DNA from 2 places in the Buttiauxella sp. WJP83 genome. Region 2 is predicted to be linked to the other one. Evidence: predicted binding sites of a transcription regulator. Region 2 holds the regulator's gene; the other holds the start of a gene.
What was found. Region 2 encodes LexA, which represses DNA repair genes until DNA is damaged. Its sites were predicted from a motif close to TNCTGTATGTACATACAGNA; they were not measured.
Positions count from the first base shown of each region.

Region 1: the regulator LexA is predicted to act here: its motif matches at 4,246-4,265, upstream of OH773_RS14350 (TfoX/Sxy family DNA transformation protein).

Region 1 is NZ_CP110080.1:3,076,446-3,084,541, forward strand. It holds gene helD (DNA helicase IV) at 1-716, opposite strand, end outside; gene OH773_RS14340 (YccF domain-containing protein) at 849-1,295, shown strand; gene yccS (YccS family putative transporter) at 1,320-3,455, shown strand; gene OH773_RS14350 (TfoX/Sxy family DNA transformation protein) at 3,452-4,066, opposite strand; partial or broken gene sulA (SOS-induced cell division inhibitor SulA) at 4,371-4,796, shown strand; gene ompA (porin OmpA) at 5,157-6,227, shown strand; gene matP (macrodomain Ter protein MatP) at 6,334-6,786, opposite strand; gene OH773_RS14370 (Lon protease family protein) at 6,962-8,096, shown strand, end outside.
Region 2 is NZ_CP110080.1:4,339,475-4,347,570, reverse strand. It holds gene plsB (glycerol-3-phosphate 1-O-acyltransferase PlsB) at 1-1,920, opposite strand, end outside; gene OH773_RS20085 (diacylglycerol kinase) at 2,106-2,474, shown strand; gene lexA (transcriptional repressor LexA) at 2,583-3,191, shown strand; gene dinF (MATE family efflux transporter DinF) at 3,333-4,664, shown strand; gene OH773_RS20070 (CsbD family protein) at 4,808-5,017, shown strand; gene zur (zinc uptake transcriptional repressor Zur) at 5,106-5,621, opposite strand; gene OH773_RS20060 (cupin domain-containing protein) at 5,731-6,234, shown strand; gene OH773_RS20055 (conjugal transfer protein TraF) at 6,402-7,640, shown strand; gene dusA (tRNA dihydrouridine(20/20a) synthase DusA) at 7,733-8,096, shown strand, end outside.

The DNA.
Region 1 (8,096 bases), 1.3 Mb from region 2:
GCCTCGCCGCGTTGTAACAACCAGCCGGCACGCGCAACCAGGACTGAAGTTTTGCCACTCCCGGCTCCCGCCAGCACTAACAACGAATCTTCACCATTTACTACAGCGCGAGCCTGGGAAGGGTTCAGTGGCGAGCTTTCTATTTTCTGGAAGAAATCAGCATACTTTTCAAGCATGTGTTTGGTAAAAGCAGTATTGCGTTGACTGCGGCGTTGCTCGCCTTGTTCAAGCCACGCTTTGCACTGTAGCCAGACTTCACGGCAATTCTCGAACTCTTCTAATCGCGCCTGAGGCAGTGGCAATCCAGTAAATGCAGCACGAACATTTTGTTGTAATGCCTGCATATCGCTGCGTTTAAACCACTTTTCCTGCTGAATTCGTCGCGTAATTTCAGCGTACTGCTGATGGAGAACCTGAGCCGCAACGTCACTCATCTCAGCGCTCCAACTCTGCCATAGCGCATCGAGATGATGATAAAAGCGCTGCGTTTCACTCCATTCTGTCCCATGGAGACGCACGACTTTGTCATCTGGCAGGACAAACTCAAGCTCCCCCCATACCAGGCCGCGCTTGCAATTAACCGCAATTAACTGATTGAATGGAATAAGGTATTCATGACGGTCGCCCTTTACCTCGACACCAGCAGTCAACAATCTCACCCGATTGTAGGGATGTTGTGCTAAATGTTTGCCTAAAGAGGTCGCTTTCAGTTCCATTACGCTTTGCCTGATCCAATATAAGGGTTGTGGTTAAGTTTACCCGCCGAAGGAATGACGCTCCAGGGTAAAAACGCGTTACAATTGTTGTGGTTATTCATTTATCTATATTCAGACCAACGAAGAGTAAGTATGCGTACAGTCCTGAACGTTTTGAATTTTGTACTGGGTGGCTTTTTGACCACCCTGGCCTGGTTGCTGGCAACGGTTGTCAGTATCATTTTTATCTTCACGTTGCCGCTGACCCGCTCCTGCTGGGAGATAACCAAACTCTCATTTGTACCGTACGGTAACGAAGCCATTCATGTTGATGAACTCAATCCACAGAGCAAAAGTGCCCTGATGAATACCGGTGGTACATTGCTGAATATTGTCTGGCTGGTGTTTTTCGGCTGGTGGCTCTGTGTGCTACATATCTGCACCGGTATCGCACAATGCATCACTATTATTGGTATTCCTGTTGGAATCGCTAACTTCAAAATAGCGGCTATCGCGCTTTGGCCTGTTGGCCGTCGCGTGGTTTCTGTTGAAACTGCGCAAGCTGCACGTGAAGCCAATGCCCGACGTCGTTTCCAGTAAATCAGAAAAGAATAGTGAGTATTAATGCTTAGTCCAATTCTGCGCCGTTATACCTGGAACAGCACCTGGCTCTATAACTTGCGCATCTTCATCGCGCTAACGGGGACTGCCGCCCTCCCCTGGTGGCTGGGTGACGTTAAGTTGACTATCCCATTAACACTCGGTGTCGTTGCCGCAGCGCTCGCAGATCTGGATGACCGGCTGGCTGGGCGCTTGCGCAATCTTCTGATTACCTTAGTGAGCTTTTTTATTGCGTCAGCATCAGTAGAGTTATTGTTCCCGTGGCCGATATTTTTTGGCATCGGGCTAATGGTTTCCACCAGTGGCTTTATTCTGCTGGGTGGATTAGGTCAACGTTACGCCACCATTGCCTTCGGGGCATTGCTTATCGCCATTTATACCATGCTAGGTATTTCTTTATACGAGCACTGGTATCAACAACCGATTCTGCTGTTGGCAGGTGCGATCTGGTACAACGTGCTGACGCTCGCCGGGCATCTCGTCTTCCCGATTCGGCCGCTTCAGGATAACCTGGCGAGATGTTATGAAAGTCTCGCGCATTATCTTGAAGTTAAAGCGATGATGTTCGACCCCGACATTGAAGACGAAAACCAGGCGCCAATGCTGGAACTTGCGATGGCTAACAGCCAACTGGTCACCACGCTGAATCAGACGAAAGGGTCATTATTGACGCGTTTGCGTGGAGATCGTGGGCAACGAGGCACGCGTCGTACTTTGCACTACTATTTTGTCGCGCAGGATATTCACGAACGCGCCAGTTCTTCGCATATCCAGTACCAGGCATTACGCGATACGTTCCGCTACAGCGATATTATGTTCCGCTTTCAACGCCTTCTGACCATGCAGTCACAGGCCTGTTTACAACTATCGCGTTCAATTTTATTGCGCGAGAAGTATCAGCATGACCTGCGTTTTGAACGTGCGTTTACGCATCTTGATGCCGCGATCGAAAGACTGAAAGCCGACCAATATCTGGCAAGTGAATTTAAAGCGATCGGCTTCCTGGTCAGTAACTTACGCGCCATTGACGCCCAACTGGCGACAATTGAATCCGAGCAAGCGCTTGCCGCTCCACAAAGTGATATCGAAAACCGCCTGGCTGATGATCATATAACTGGGTTTGGCGATGTCTGGCAGCGATTGAAACGCAACTTAACACCGGAGTCGGCGTTATTTCGCCACGCGGTGCGGATGTCGCTGGTGTTGTGTGTCGGCTACGCATTCATTCAGTTTACCGGGCTAAAACATGGCTATTGGATCCTGCTGACCAGCCTGTTTGTTTGTCAGCCAAACTACAACGCCACTCGCCGCCGTTTGGCATTGCGTATCATCGGCACGTTAGTGGGGGTAGCGATAGGGCTCCCGGTGCTGTACTTCGTGCCCTCAATTGAAGGCCAGTTGGTTTTAATCGTGATTACTGGTGTACTCTTCTTTGCGTTTCGCAACGTGCAGTACGCGCATGCCACGATGTTTATCACCTTACTGGTATTGCTGTGCTTCAACTTACTCGGTGAAGGGTTCGAAGTCGCCATGCCGCGTATATTCGATACTCTGTTGGGCTGTGCCATTGCATGGGCAGCGGTAAGTTTCGTTTGGCCTGACTGGCGCTTTCGCAGATTACCGTTGGTCGTTGAGCGTGCTTTTAACGCGAACTGCCGCTATCTGGATGCGATTCTTGAGCAGTACCATCAAGGGCGAGATAACCGCGTTGAGTACCGAATCGCACGACGCGATGCACATAACAAAGATGCGGAGCTGGCATCAGTAGTGTCCAATATGTCATCTGAGCCGCGCGTTTCGCCAGAGATGCAGGAAACTGCGTTTCGCTTATTGTGCCTCAATCACACGTTTAACAGCTATATTTCGGCGTTAGGTGCACACCGCGAACAGTTAACCAACGAGGATATCTTGTTATTACTTGATGACGCTGTGTGTTACGTAGATGACGCACTGCATCATCTGCCTGCCGATGAAGAGCGGGTTCAAAAGGCGCTACGGGGGCTTTCAGAACGTATCAACTTGCTTGAGCCGCAACCAGATACCAAAGAGCCATTGGTGCTTCAACAAATTGGCCTGCTGGTTGCGCTGCTGCCAGAAATATCACGCCTTCAGCAACTTGTTTCGCAGCAACACGTTTAACGAGGCTGCCGTTTCGCGTAAAGATGCCCCCACTCGACTAACTCCCGGCGCGTTGCTGCCGGGAGTGCCGCTTCATGAACACCGCAGATTGCACCTGCTAACGCCAACAATACTCGTACACCCAGCCCTTTCTTCAAATGTCTCAATTTTATCCATGACCGTTTTGCGCCATAGGCGTGAAGTGTCCGCACATCAGCAATTCCCACTTCCCATAACATCATTTCCAGACTGTGGGTTAAATTGGGTAAATCTTTGAGCCGTTGCTGCGCTTTCAGGCGCGATTTTTCTCGTCGTGCGCTATACAAAGCATCGGTTGAAAGCTGCAATAGTTTTTCCCGATCGGACCACAGTGCTTCGTCAACATGATAATAATTGAGCGCGATTGCTCGTCCGCGCTTTTGATAAACCAGGGACTCTGATGCTTTTTCAACGAAGTAAACTTCCGATTGTTCACTTGCCCGGAGATAAAGTTCCCCCTCAGAAACCATGGCAAACACCACATTCTCGACGGTCAAACTATATCCACCAAATAGCGAGCGATAACTGATATCGCCTAACGGAGATAGACATTCCTTTGATTGATGAATCCTTGCATAAGACCGCTTCTTCATGAATATATCCTTAAATATCAATCTATAGCGCAACGTAACGATTTATTACCGCATCCAGTAACACGAAAATAAGTAACATGATGACCGACGGCAATCACATTCTCTCTTTCCGACGATTTACATGTTGAAATTGCGATATGCTTTCCGAAATTTAGATTGATCTTTGTCCGAACTGGTATTACTGTATATTCATACAGTAACCCATCAGGCGGGATTAACTATGCAATCACATAACGTTCTAACTCACGTTGCCAATGTTCCAGATTCTGCGTCTTCATTGACTCAGCCATCAGCGGGTAACAACATAAAAGGGTTGATCAGTGAAGTGATCTACAGTGAAGATCAGCCGTGGATTACGCAGTTGGTACTCCTGCCCCTGCTCCAACAGCTTGGTCAGCAGTCGCGCTGGCAGTTGTGGCTAACGCCGCAGCAAAAATTGAGTCGTAAGTGGGTACAATCTGCGGGTCTTCCGCTGACAAAAGTGATGCAGGTAAGCCAGTTAGATCCACTTTTCACCGTAGATGCTATGGTAAAAGCACTGCAGACAGGAAATTACAGCGTTGTGATCGGTTGGTTACCTGAAGAATTGACTGACGAGGAGCATATTCAGTTGTCATCTGCAGCTGAAATGGGTAACGCAATTGGCTTTATTATGCGTCCAACACGTACTTCGAAAACAGGTGATCGACCACGAAGTGGCTTAAAAATTCATTCTAGTTTGTATCATTAAGTAAATTTAAGAGAATTCCTGGAACTTTTTCTTTCCTGCTGACAATTCATTGTGAATTATCAAGAATCCGCGCTACAAGCCGCTCCAGGCGGCCTTCCGCCCTATTCGCATAGTCCATTTTTTACACAAATCTGTTAGAAAGTGTGAACGTAAATCGTTTTTTTTCATATGCCTGAGGGACTTCACACTTGTAAGTTTTCAACTACGTTGTAGACTTTAGCTCGCCAGGGTTGCTCTTCCATAACACCGATTGATCGGTAGAGTAACAAGTGAGCATAAACTCGGGCGAAGGATTTAACCCTGGGCTTTAGAGCGATTTTAAAGCTCATGGCCTTTTTGGATGATAATGAGGCGCAAAAAATGAAAAAGACAGCTATCGCGATTGCAGTGGCACTGGCTGGCTTCGCTACCGTAGCGCAGGCCGCACCGAAAGATAACACCTGGTATGCAGGTGGTAAGTTGGGTTGGTCCCAGTTCCACGATACCGGTTTCTACGGTAACGGTTACCAGAACAACAACGGCCCTACTCACAGCAGCCAATTGGGTGCTGGTGCGTTCGGTGGTTACCAGGTTAACCCGTACGTTGGTTTCGAAATGGGTTACGACTGGTTAGGTCGTATGCCTTATAAAGGCAGCGTTGATAACGGTGCTTTCAAAGCGCAAGGCGTTCAACTGGCTGCTAAACTGAGCTACCCAATCAATGACGACCTGGACATCTACACTCGTCTGGGTGGTATGGTATGGCGTGCAGACTCTAAAGGTAACTACGCTTCTACTGGCGTTACCCGTAGCGAACACGACACAGGCGTTTCCCCACTGGCAGCAGTTGGTCTGGAATACGCAATCACCCGTGATATCGCAACTCGCCTGGATTACCAGTGGGTTAACAACATCGGTGACGCGAATACCGTAGGTACTCGTCCAGACAACGGCATGCTGAGCCTGGGTGTTTCTTACCGTTTCGGTCAGACCGAAGCAGCTCCAGTTGTAGCTCCAGCTCCAGCTCCAGCTCCAGAAGTACAGACCAAGCACTTCACTCTGAAGTCTGATGTTCTGTTCAACTTCAACAAAGCAACTCTGAAACCAGAAGGTCAGCAGGCACTGGATCAACTGTATACTCAGTTGAGCAACCTCGACCCGAAAGATGGTTCTGTTGTAGTTCTGGGCTTCACCGACCGTATCGGTTCCGACCAGTACAACCAGAAACTGTCTGACAAACGTGCACAGTCTGTTGTTGATTACCTGATCTCTAAAGGTATCCCAGCTAACAAGATCTCCCCACGCGGTATGGGCGAATCTAACCCAGTTACTGGCAACACCTGTGATAACGTAGCTCCTAAAGCTAAACTGATTGATTGCCTGGCTCCAGATCGTCGCGTAGAGATCGAAGTTAAAGGTATCAAAGACGTTGTAACTCAGCCTGCTGCATAAGCTAGTTTAAGTTACCGTTATAAAAAAACCCGCTTCGGCGGGTTTTTTGTTTTTAAAATTTCGGAACATAACAACACAATAAAGCCCAGTAACAATTCACTGCGCGCTACTCTTTGCCAAGCATCGCCTGAAGATCTTGTTTCAGTGATGACATCTGATTAGCGTACTGTTCTTTACGCTCAGCATCTTCAATCAGCTGCACAATAGTTTCTGAGAGTGTGCATCCTCGTCGATGAGCAAGCCCTGCTAACCGCTGCCAGACCAGATACTCAAGGTCAATGGACTTTTTACGCGTATGCTGGTGTTCGGCATTAAAGTGCCGTTTACGACGCGCGCGGATAGTTTGCTTCATGCGGTTGTGAAGTTCTGGATTCATATGCTTCTCTATCCAGCTCAACACGTGCACAGGCTCATTTTCAAAGCGTAACAGCTCATCAACAGCTTCTTTCGCAGCGCTCGCCTCGATATAACGCGTGATAAGCTCGCCTTCACGGTGTTTTTTAACCAGATACTTCCACTTCCAGCCGCTCTCGAGATTTTCCAACTGTTGATATTTCATTGTTGTCTCAGTGTGACCGTGTAACTCATTTCAGGATAACAGTTTTTTTTATTTTCGCTTACCTGAAAAATGAAAGCTGTGAGCTAAGTAAACTTGCCGCTCCGCATAAACCGTGTGCTGCTCGGCCTATTCTTGTATAATCGCGCCTTTGACATCTAATTAATAAATAGCGACTTTGACGACTAATCGACTTGAATGGCGTGCACTTGTACCTGATACCGAAAGCTATCAGGAAATTTTCGCACAGCCTTATGATTCCGAAACTGCCCCTTTCTCCGCTGTGCAACCCCGTCTGACTTATGGACTGGTGCAACTCAGCCAACCGGTAGCCTCGGCCGGTCTGATGCTGGTAAAAGCCGCTGAAGAAGCCGAATACCTTAATCTTATTGCGAGCGCTGCGCGCGATTGCTGGTCCCCGGATAACACATTAACCGGCGGACATTATCTGATAGAAGGCTCGCGAGTCACGTTACGCCCAGCCGAGACGGCTGAAGACAATTTTGCTGGTCAATCCGAAGTCGTCGTGGCTGACTGGATTGAAGCCGAGCAACTGTTTGGTTGCGTTCGTCAGTTCGCCGGTGAAATTAGCCTGACGCCTGGTTTAGTTCACAAGGCTAATGGTGGCATTCTGGTACTGTCATTGCGTAGCGTGTTGGCACAACCGCTGCTCTGGCTACGTCTGAAGCAAATGGTGATTCAGGGCCGCTTTGACTGGATTTCGCCTGACGAAACGCGTCCGTTGCCAGTTAGCATCCCGTCATTACCGCTGAATCTCAAACTGATTCTGGTTGGCGAACGCGAGTCGCTGGCTGACTTCCAGGAGATGGAACCTGAACTGGCAACCTCCGCTATTTACAGCGAGTTTGAAGAAAATCTGCAAATTGCCTCCGCCGATGATATGGCTTTGTGGTGCCAGTGGATTTACGCCGTCGCGAAATCTAAAGCGCTCCCTGCGCCTGCAACTGATGCCTGGACTGCTTTCATTCGTGAAGCCGTGCGTTACACGGGTGATCAGGAAACGCTGCCGCTGTGCCCATCGTGGATTGGCCGTCAACTGCGTGAAGTGGCCGCTTTTACTGAAGAAGAAACCTTCGGCGCGGCTGAACTGATCCAAATGCTGACCCAGCGTGAATGGCGTGAAGGTTATCTGGCGGAGCGCATGCAGGACGAAATTCTGCTTGAGCAAATCCTGATTGAAACTGAAGGTGAGATGGTTGGCCAAATCAACGCGTTGTCGGTGATTGAATTCCCAGGCCATCCACGCGCATTCGGTGAACCTTCCCGAATAAGTTGCGTCGTCCATGTAGGTG
Region 2 (8,096 bases):
ACGCAGCAGTTCGCTACGGTCAATGCGGCGATGTTGAGTAATAATCGCTGCCAGCAGAGAAGGCAACACCAGCATATGCAGGATGTTGTTGCGGTAATACGTCATCAGAACTGCCTGCTCACGCGGCAAAATGATGATGTCACCGATAGTGTCTTTCTCTACTTCAAACTTGTTCATTTGCAACGCGTGTTCAATCAGCGCTTCTGCTGGTTGATCGGGTGCAGTAGCGTCCGGTGAATACGGCACATTACGCAACAGGCTCAGGTAACAGTTTAGCTGCTCGGTGAGTTGCTCACGGGTGAGTGAACGCTGACGTGAGGCTAATAACGCTGTACAGCACAGGTTCATGGCGTTCGCCGCACCTGCATTGTTAATTCGCACCATCAACTCGGCGGCAATTTCATTCACCGTCGGCGTCAGCCACGCAGGACGAATCGCTTCGATTGGGTCGATGGAATCGCGCCACTCAGGAACTCGCTGGTTCAGGAATGTCATCAATGGCATCGGTTCGCCAAAGTTCACATAGCCCTGACCGAGGTTACGCAGCTTACTCAGGCCACGTACCATCTGCATGAAACTCTCTTTCTCTTTGGTCGCACCACGCAACTCTTTTGCGTAAGTCCCCACTTCCATTACATGCTCGTAGCCAATGTAAATCGGCACCAATGTAATAGGGCGAGTACCGCCGCGCAGCATTGCCTGAATGGTCATCGACAAGGTGCCGGTTTTCGGGTCGAGCAAACGCCCGGTACGAGAACGACCCCCTTCCACGAAATATTCAACGGAATAGCCACGGCTAAACAGCTCGCCCAGATATTCACGGAACACGGTGGAGTAGAGTTTGCTGCCTTTAAAGGTACGACGGATAAAGAACGCACCGAGGCGGCGGAAAATCGGGCCCGCTGGCCAGAAGTTCAGGTTGATACCCGCCGCGATGTGCGGAGGAACCAGCCCCTGGTGATAAAGCACATAGGACAGCAGCATGTAATCCATGTGGCTGCGATGGCAAGGGACATAAACAATCTCATGACCATCGTGAGCCAACTGGCGCACGCGTTCTGCATTATGAACGTTTATCCCCTGGTACAAGCGGTTCCACGTCAGACTGAGCACGCGGTCGCTCACTCGAATCGCTTCATAAGAGAAGTTGGCGGCAATCTCTTCCATCAGCGCCACAGCGTTTTGCTGTGCTTTTTCATGGGAGATTTTCTTGCTGCGTGCTTCATCTTCGACGGCGCGAGCGATAGCTTTCGATGCCAGAAGTTTATTAAACAGATCCTGACGTACCGGCAAACGCGGCCCGATGGTCGCTAAACGCTGGCGAGCAAAGTGCATACGCGCAACGCGAGCCAATTTCTGAGCGATCTTTTTATCCGTACCGTGCTCGGTGGCCATGTGGCGTAGAGAGACGGGTGGCGAAAAACGCACGAAACTGTCGCGACCAAGCCAGGTAACGGCGAAAAATTTCTGGATGCCGTTCAGCATCTTTAATGGCGGATTAACTTCGCCTTTTTCGCGACCCGGAGAGCGGCCAAACATCACCGAGACCGGCACCATCTGCACATCCAGATTTGGATTGCTGCGGTGCAAGTCGAGGTAATCATGGAACAACTTGATCGACTCTTCTTTCGGCGTGTAATACGTGAATACGCGCGGGCCGCCGTGGATAAAGACGTAACGCGGGAGTACCGCTCCATCAATCTCTAACGGCTGAAGCGGATCGGGTAAGCCATGCGCGAGACATTGTGCGCGCAGCGTTAATAAGTCCGCCTTAGAGTTATACGGCAGCACGTACATTATCGGGCGTGTGGGATCTAAGCCCAGTTCGGCTTGTGGATCTGCCGGAATGGACTTGCTTTTTACCAGAACGCCTAATGGTAAATTAAGTAATTTGTAGTAGATTCTTGGCCAGCCTGACATAAACGATGTAAAGCCTCAGGTTAATAATGCAATTTCGCCGCAAGAATATCAGAATCTCACTCAGATTTCTGTGGCGTTGCGCTTTATACCCGTCATTCTTCAAGTTGTAGCCGTGTTGGCAGCAATTTGAAGAATGACGGGTATAGATAAGTATTGACGCAAATAATTTGAAAAGGTTTCCAAAAATGGCGAGTAACGTCACCGGATTTACCCGTATCATCAAAGCCGCTGGCTATTCATGGAAAGGGCTCAAAGCAGCCTGGATCAACGAAGCTGCGTTCCGTCAGGAAGGCGTTTGTGCCGTAATCGCTATTGCCATTGCCTGTTATTTAGATATCGACCCCATCACCCGTATTCTACTGATTGGTTCTGTCGTGCTGGTTATGATTGTCGAGATCCTCAACAGTGCGATTGAATCCCTTGTTGACCGCGTGGGTACGGATTATCACGAGCTTTCAGGACGCGCCAAGGACATGGGATCAGCTGCTGTGTTAATCGCCATTATCCTCGCAGTGATTACCTGGGTCACACTGCTTTGGCAGCATTTGCGATGATCTTTCCAGAATAGTTAAGTGGCTGGTTTTTTGCTTAATTTGTGGTTCCAAATTCGCCTTTGACTGTATATACTCACAGCATAACTGTATAAACACCCAGGGGGCGGAATGAAAGCGTTAACTACCAGGCAGCAAGAGGTGTTTGATCTTATTCGGGATCATATCAGCCAGACCGGCATGCCACCGACTCGTGCCGAGATTGCTCAACGTCTGGGGTTCCGTTCTCCAAACGCCGCTGAAGAGCACCTAAAAGCACTGGCTCGTAAAGGCGTCATTGAGATTGTCTCTGGTGCGTCGCGCGGTATCCGCTTGCTGGTGGAAGAAGTTACCGGTATTCCGCTGGTTGGGCGTGTTGCTGCAGGTGAGCCACTCTTGGCTCAGCAGCATATCGAAGGCCATTACCAGGTTGATCCATCGCTGTTTAAACCTAATGCCGATTTCTTGCTGCGCGTCAGCGGTATGTCTATGAAAGACATCGGTATTATGGACGGTGATCTGCTCGCGGTGCATAAAACTCAGGATGTGCGTAACGGCCAGGTTGTGGTTGCGCGTATTGATGATGAAGTTACCGTTAAGCGCTTAAAACAGCAGGGCAACGTTGTTCATCTTCTTCCAGAAAATAGCGAGTTTGAACCTATTGTGGTTGACCTGCGCGAACATAACTTCTCCATTGAAGGGTTGGCGGTTGGGGTGATTCGCAACGGCAACTGGCTGTAAAGTTTCTTAAAACTGAAAACCCAAATAATTCAAGTTGCATTGAGGCGGCGAGAAAACGAGTCCCGATGAGCTTACTTGAGTAAGTGATTCGGGTGAGTGAACGCGGCCAACAAAGATGCGGCTTGAAGTATGAAGGGTGGAATGCGATTTTTCTCAACGGCTGACAAAGTACTCTGGCGCCTCGCCTTACCCATGATCTTCTCCAACATCACCGTCCCCTTGCTGGGTCTGGTCGATACGGCAGTCATTGGTCATCTGGACAGCCCTGTCTATCTTGGCGGAGTCGCTATTGGCGCTACGGCAACCAGTTTCCTGTTCATGCTTTTGCTATTCCTGCGCATGAGTACCACGGGCTTAACCGCTCAAGCGTTTGGCGCAAATAATCCCTCGGCGTTAGCTCGTGCACTGGTACAGCCTTTATTGCTGGCGCTGGGCGCAGGCGTTGTGATTATCGCGCTGCGCGATCCCCTCATTTCACTGGCATTACATATTGTTGGCGGTAACCAGGATGTGCTCTGGCAGGCACAGCGTTTTCTTGAGATCCGCTGGCTAAGCGCCCCGGCTTCACTGGCTAACCTGGTCTTACTTGGTTGGCTGTTAGGCGTTCAGTATGCGCGTGCACCGGTTATCTTACTGGTCGTCGGAAACGTGCTGAATATCGTGCTGGATGTGTGGCTGGTGATGGGGTTGCACATGAATGTGCAGGGGGCGGCGTTAGCGACGGTCACTGCGGAATATGCGACATTTATCATCGGGTTGCTGATGGTGAAAAAGGTGATGGGCCTGCGTGGAATCAGCGTAGAGATGCTGATGAAAGCCTGGCGCGGAAACGTTCGGCGTTTACTGGCGCTTAACCGGGACATTATGTTGCGCTCGCTGTTGCTGCAGGTGTGTTTCGCATCAGTGACGATTTTTGGCGCACGGTTAGGCAGCGAAATCGTTGCGGTAAACGCGGTGCTGATGACGTTGCTGACCTTCACCGCCTATGCGCTTGATGGGTTTGCTTACGCTGTTGAAGCCCATTCGGGGCAGGCATTTGGTGCGAAAAATCGAGGCCAATTGCTGGAGGTGTGGGGAGCAGCCTGTCGCCAGGCGGGATTGGTCGCGTTAGCTTTTGCCATAGTGTATGCACTGTTTGGCGAGAACATTGTTTCGCTCCTGACATCAATCCCTGAATTGCAGCGCCAGGCCGATCGCTATTTGCATTGGCAGATAGTTTTACCGGTGGTGGGCGTCTGGTGCTATTTGCTTGATGGCATGTTTATTGGCGCAACACGTGGTGCAGAAATGCGAAACAGTATGGCCGTTGCGGCTCTTGGCTTTGGATTAACCTTGTTCACCGTGCCCTGGTTGGGCAACCATGGGTTATGGCTTTCGCTGGCGGTGTTTCTTGCACTACGAGGTTTGTCATTGGGGTGGATCTGGCGTCGTCATTGGCGTCACAACACCTGGTTTGAACACGTGCATGGTTAAAGATTCTTAGTTTTTCCGCCACTGCCGCATCCTTAACTACAATTGTTATCACGTCCAGCAGATAAGAGTGGTTTTAGCCAAACGGCAGCACTCGGACGTTGTTAACTTTTAGCAGTTTTTTAGCGAACGTTGAGGAGACTATTATGAATAAAGACGAAATCGGCGGTAACTGGAAACAGTTCAAAGGCACAGTGAAAGAAAAATGGGGCAAACTGACGGATGACGACATGACCGTCATCGAAGGGAAGCGCGATCAGCTAGTCGGTAAAATCCAGGAACGCTATGGATACGCCCAAGAACAGGCAGAGAAAGAAGTCGTTGATTGGGAAAAACGTAACGATTACCGCTGGTAATCTCATCCCTCAGATGTGTTAACTCTCTAAATCTGCCCTGGTACATGGAAGTACCGATTCTTCCCCAGTCTAATCTTCTAAATTCGTATTAGCGTGATTTTTTCTTCGACTGAATAGTGTGGTCATGCCCGCATGCTTCGGGATGGTTGCAGGCTTCAACTTCTGCGCAAGCGCTGCATAAACCATGCGCCTCAATGACATTATGATGCAGAGCAAATCCTAACTGGGCAGCCAATTGATGCATGATATCTTCAACGTCTTGCGCACCATGTTCCTTCACCGCTCCACATCTGTCGCAAATAAACATCGCTGATGAGTGCGTTGGCTGATCAAACAGATGGCACAAAACATAGCTGTTGGTTGACTCAACGCGATGCACAAAGCCTTGTTCAAGAAGAAAATCGAGAGCACGATACACCGTCGGAGGTTTTGCTTGTGGTTCACTGGCACGCAATAAATCCAGCAAATCATAAGCGCTGATTGCACCCGCTTGTTGCGTCAGTAAACGCAGCACTTCCAGGCGTTGTGGCGTCAGGCGCACATTACGCTGCTCGCATAGTTTTTCAGCCTGCGCTAACACGTTTTGTGAAGTCGTGATGTCCATCAGCATTCCCCTGTAGATTAGCCCTACACTCTATCACAACGCGCAAAAAACGCCGAGTGGTGCACCATTCTGGCTGCATCCTTTTGAGATGACTATCCCGGAGTTTGTTATGAATAAACCTGATTGCATACGCCACTGGAAAGACCTGGAAGGTGAAGATGATTCAACTTATCCAGACAGCGCTGAACTGTTTTCTATTGGCGCGCCGCTGGCTCGCAAACTCGGGCTAACACGCCTGGGGATCCACCATGAGCGTCTGTTGCCCGGTCGCCGGACGTCCTACCCGCATGCGGAAAGTAGCGAGGAAGAATTTGCTTATGTTCTGGAAGGGCATCCGCAGGTATGGATCAATGGTCATCTTTACCCGCTTGAGCCGGGTGATAGCGTTGGCTTTCCGTCAGGAACCGGCATTTGTCATACGTTCATCAACAATACAGAACATGAAGTCAGGTTGCTGATTGTGGGTGAAGCCAACAAAGCTGAAAATCGAATTTATTACCCGCTAAACGCGAGCTATGCCGCACAACGGCAGGACCGCTGGATTGATCACCCGCCACAATTTTTCGGTCCACATGACGGACATCCTTCACGGAAACCAAACGGTAAACTATAAGTATATGTATAGGGATTAAATAAATATAACCCGTTGGATTAATGCGGGTTTTTATTTGGGTGAAAACACCCGCTTTGAGTCTTTTCTTCACGGCATTAACCACTTTTGTCAGCTTAGTTCTGGCAAGAGGCGATTCATCAATCGGAAGTAAGACGGGCGGGTAGAGAATGATAAAAACCAGAGTTTTGGTGGCGGCAAACGTCGCCTTTTTCTTTGCGGCAAATACGGCTAATGCGGCAGGGACATGGACGGAATCACGCAATGATGCGATGGGCGGCACCGGCGTTGCATCATCTAGGTGGAGCAGTGCGGTACTGATTAACCCCGCTTTGCTCACCAGAAGCCAGGAGGGGGATAACGTCGGACTCATCATTCCTTCAGTGGGTGTGCAAATGACAGACCCCCATAACCTCCAGGATAATATCGACGACATCAGTAACATGGTTGAGGATTATCTCGATTTCTCGGAAATTCCGTTACCACAACTGATCCGTAACCCTTCGTTGTATCGTGAATTGCAAAGCAGTGCAGCTGACCTTGCCGGGCAATTGCGAGATGTCAGAGGGGAAGAGGCTCGTGCGAAAGCGGGCGGTTCTCTCGCGGTGAGTATCCCAAATGCCGTTTTGCCGTTTGCGTTTGTGGCGAAAGTTTATGGGACCGCCAGAGTTACGTCAGATATCACTCAGCACGATCTTGATTATCTTGATGGGATCGCTAATGGAACCGTGATCCCGAATCCTGACGACCTGCAAAACTTCACCTCAAAAGGCTTTGGCCGTGCGGCTGTTGTCTCGGATTACGGTGTTGCAGTGGCGCACAAATTTGATGTTGGCGGGGTGCCTGTTTCGGTAGGAGTTACGCCAAAGCTTCAATATACCTGGTTGTATAACTACAGCACCTCGGTTTATCAGTACAAGAAAGATGATTTCACTGACAGCCGCTATCGAAACTCCGACACGGGTTTTAACATCGATGCAGGGTTGGCGGCAGACTTTGGTGATTCCTGGACCATAGGGTTAAGTGGGCAAAATCTGGTGTCTCGTGATATCGATACGAAAGTGATTGATGGTTTTAAAGATACCTACCAAATTCGCCCATTGGTCACTACCGGCATCGCCTGGCACAGCGATTTGCTGGTATTGACGACCGATGTTGATCTCACCGAAACCAAAAACTTCAAGAGTGAAGATAACTCACAATTTGCGGGCATTGGCGCGGAAATAACGCCGCTCCCGTGGCTTGCGGTGCGTGCGGGTTATCGTGCGGATATGCGCTCCACTGAAAGTAATGTCTTTACCGGCGGTGTGGGGTTCGCCCCGCTCGACCTGGTTCATGTTGATCTCATGGGCTTGTATGGCCAGGACGAAACCTGGGGGGCGGGTGTCCAGATGGGTATGACGTTCTGATTTTATCCAGCGGTCGGGCAACGCGTGCTGACCGCTGGATTATGCTATAGTAGCGACCCTTTTTTAACCGTAGCCCGATAACGCCAGTGCCTATGTCCTCACAAATAAACCAGACTCCCTTCCAGCCACATCGTTTTTCCATAGCGCCGATGCTTGACTGGACTGACCGCCACTGCCGCTATTTTTTGCGTCAGCTATCAAGCCAGACACTGCTGTACACCGAAATGGTGACAACCGGTGCGATCATCCATGGCAAAGGGGACTATCTGGCTTACAGCGAGGACGAGCATCCTGTCGCGTTGCAACTGGGTGGCAGCGATCCGGCGGCTTTGGCGCAGTGCGCGAAACTGGCTGAAGCGCGCGGCTATGACGAAATCAATCTCAATGTGGGTTGTCCGTCCGATCGCGTACAAAACGGTATGTTCGGCGCATGTTTGATGGCTGATGCACAGCGGG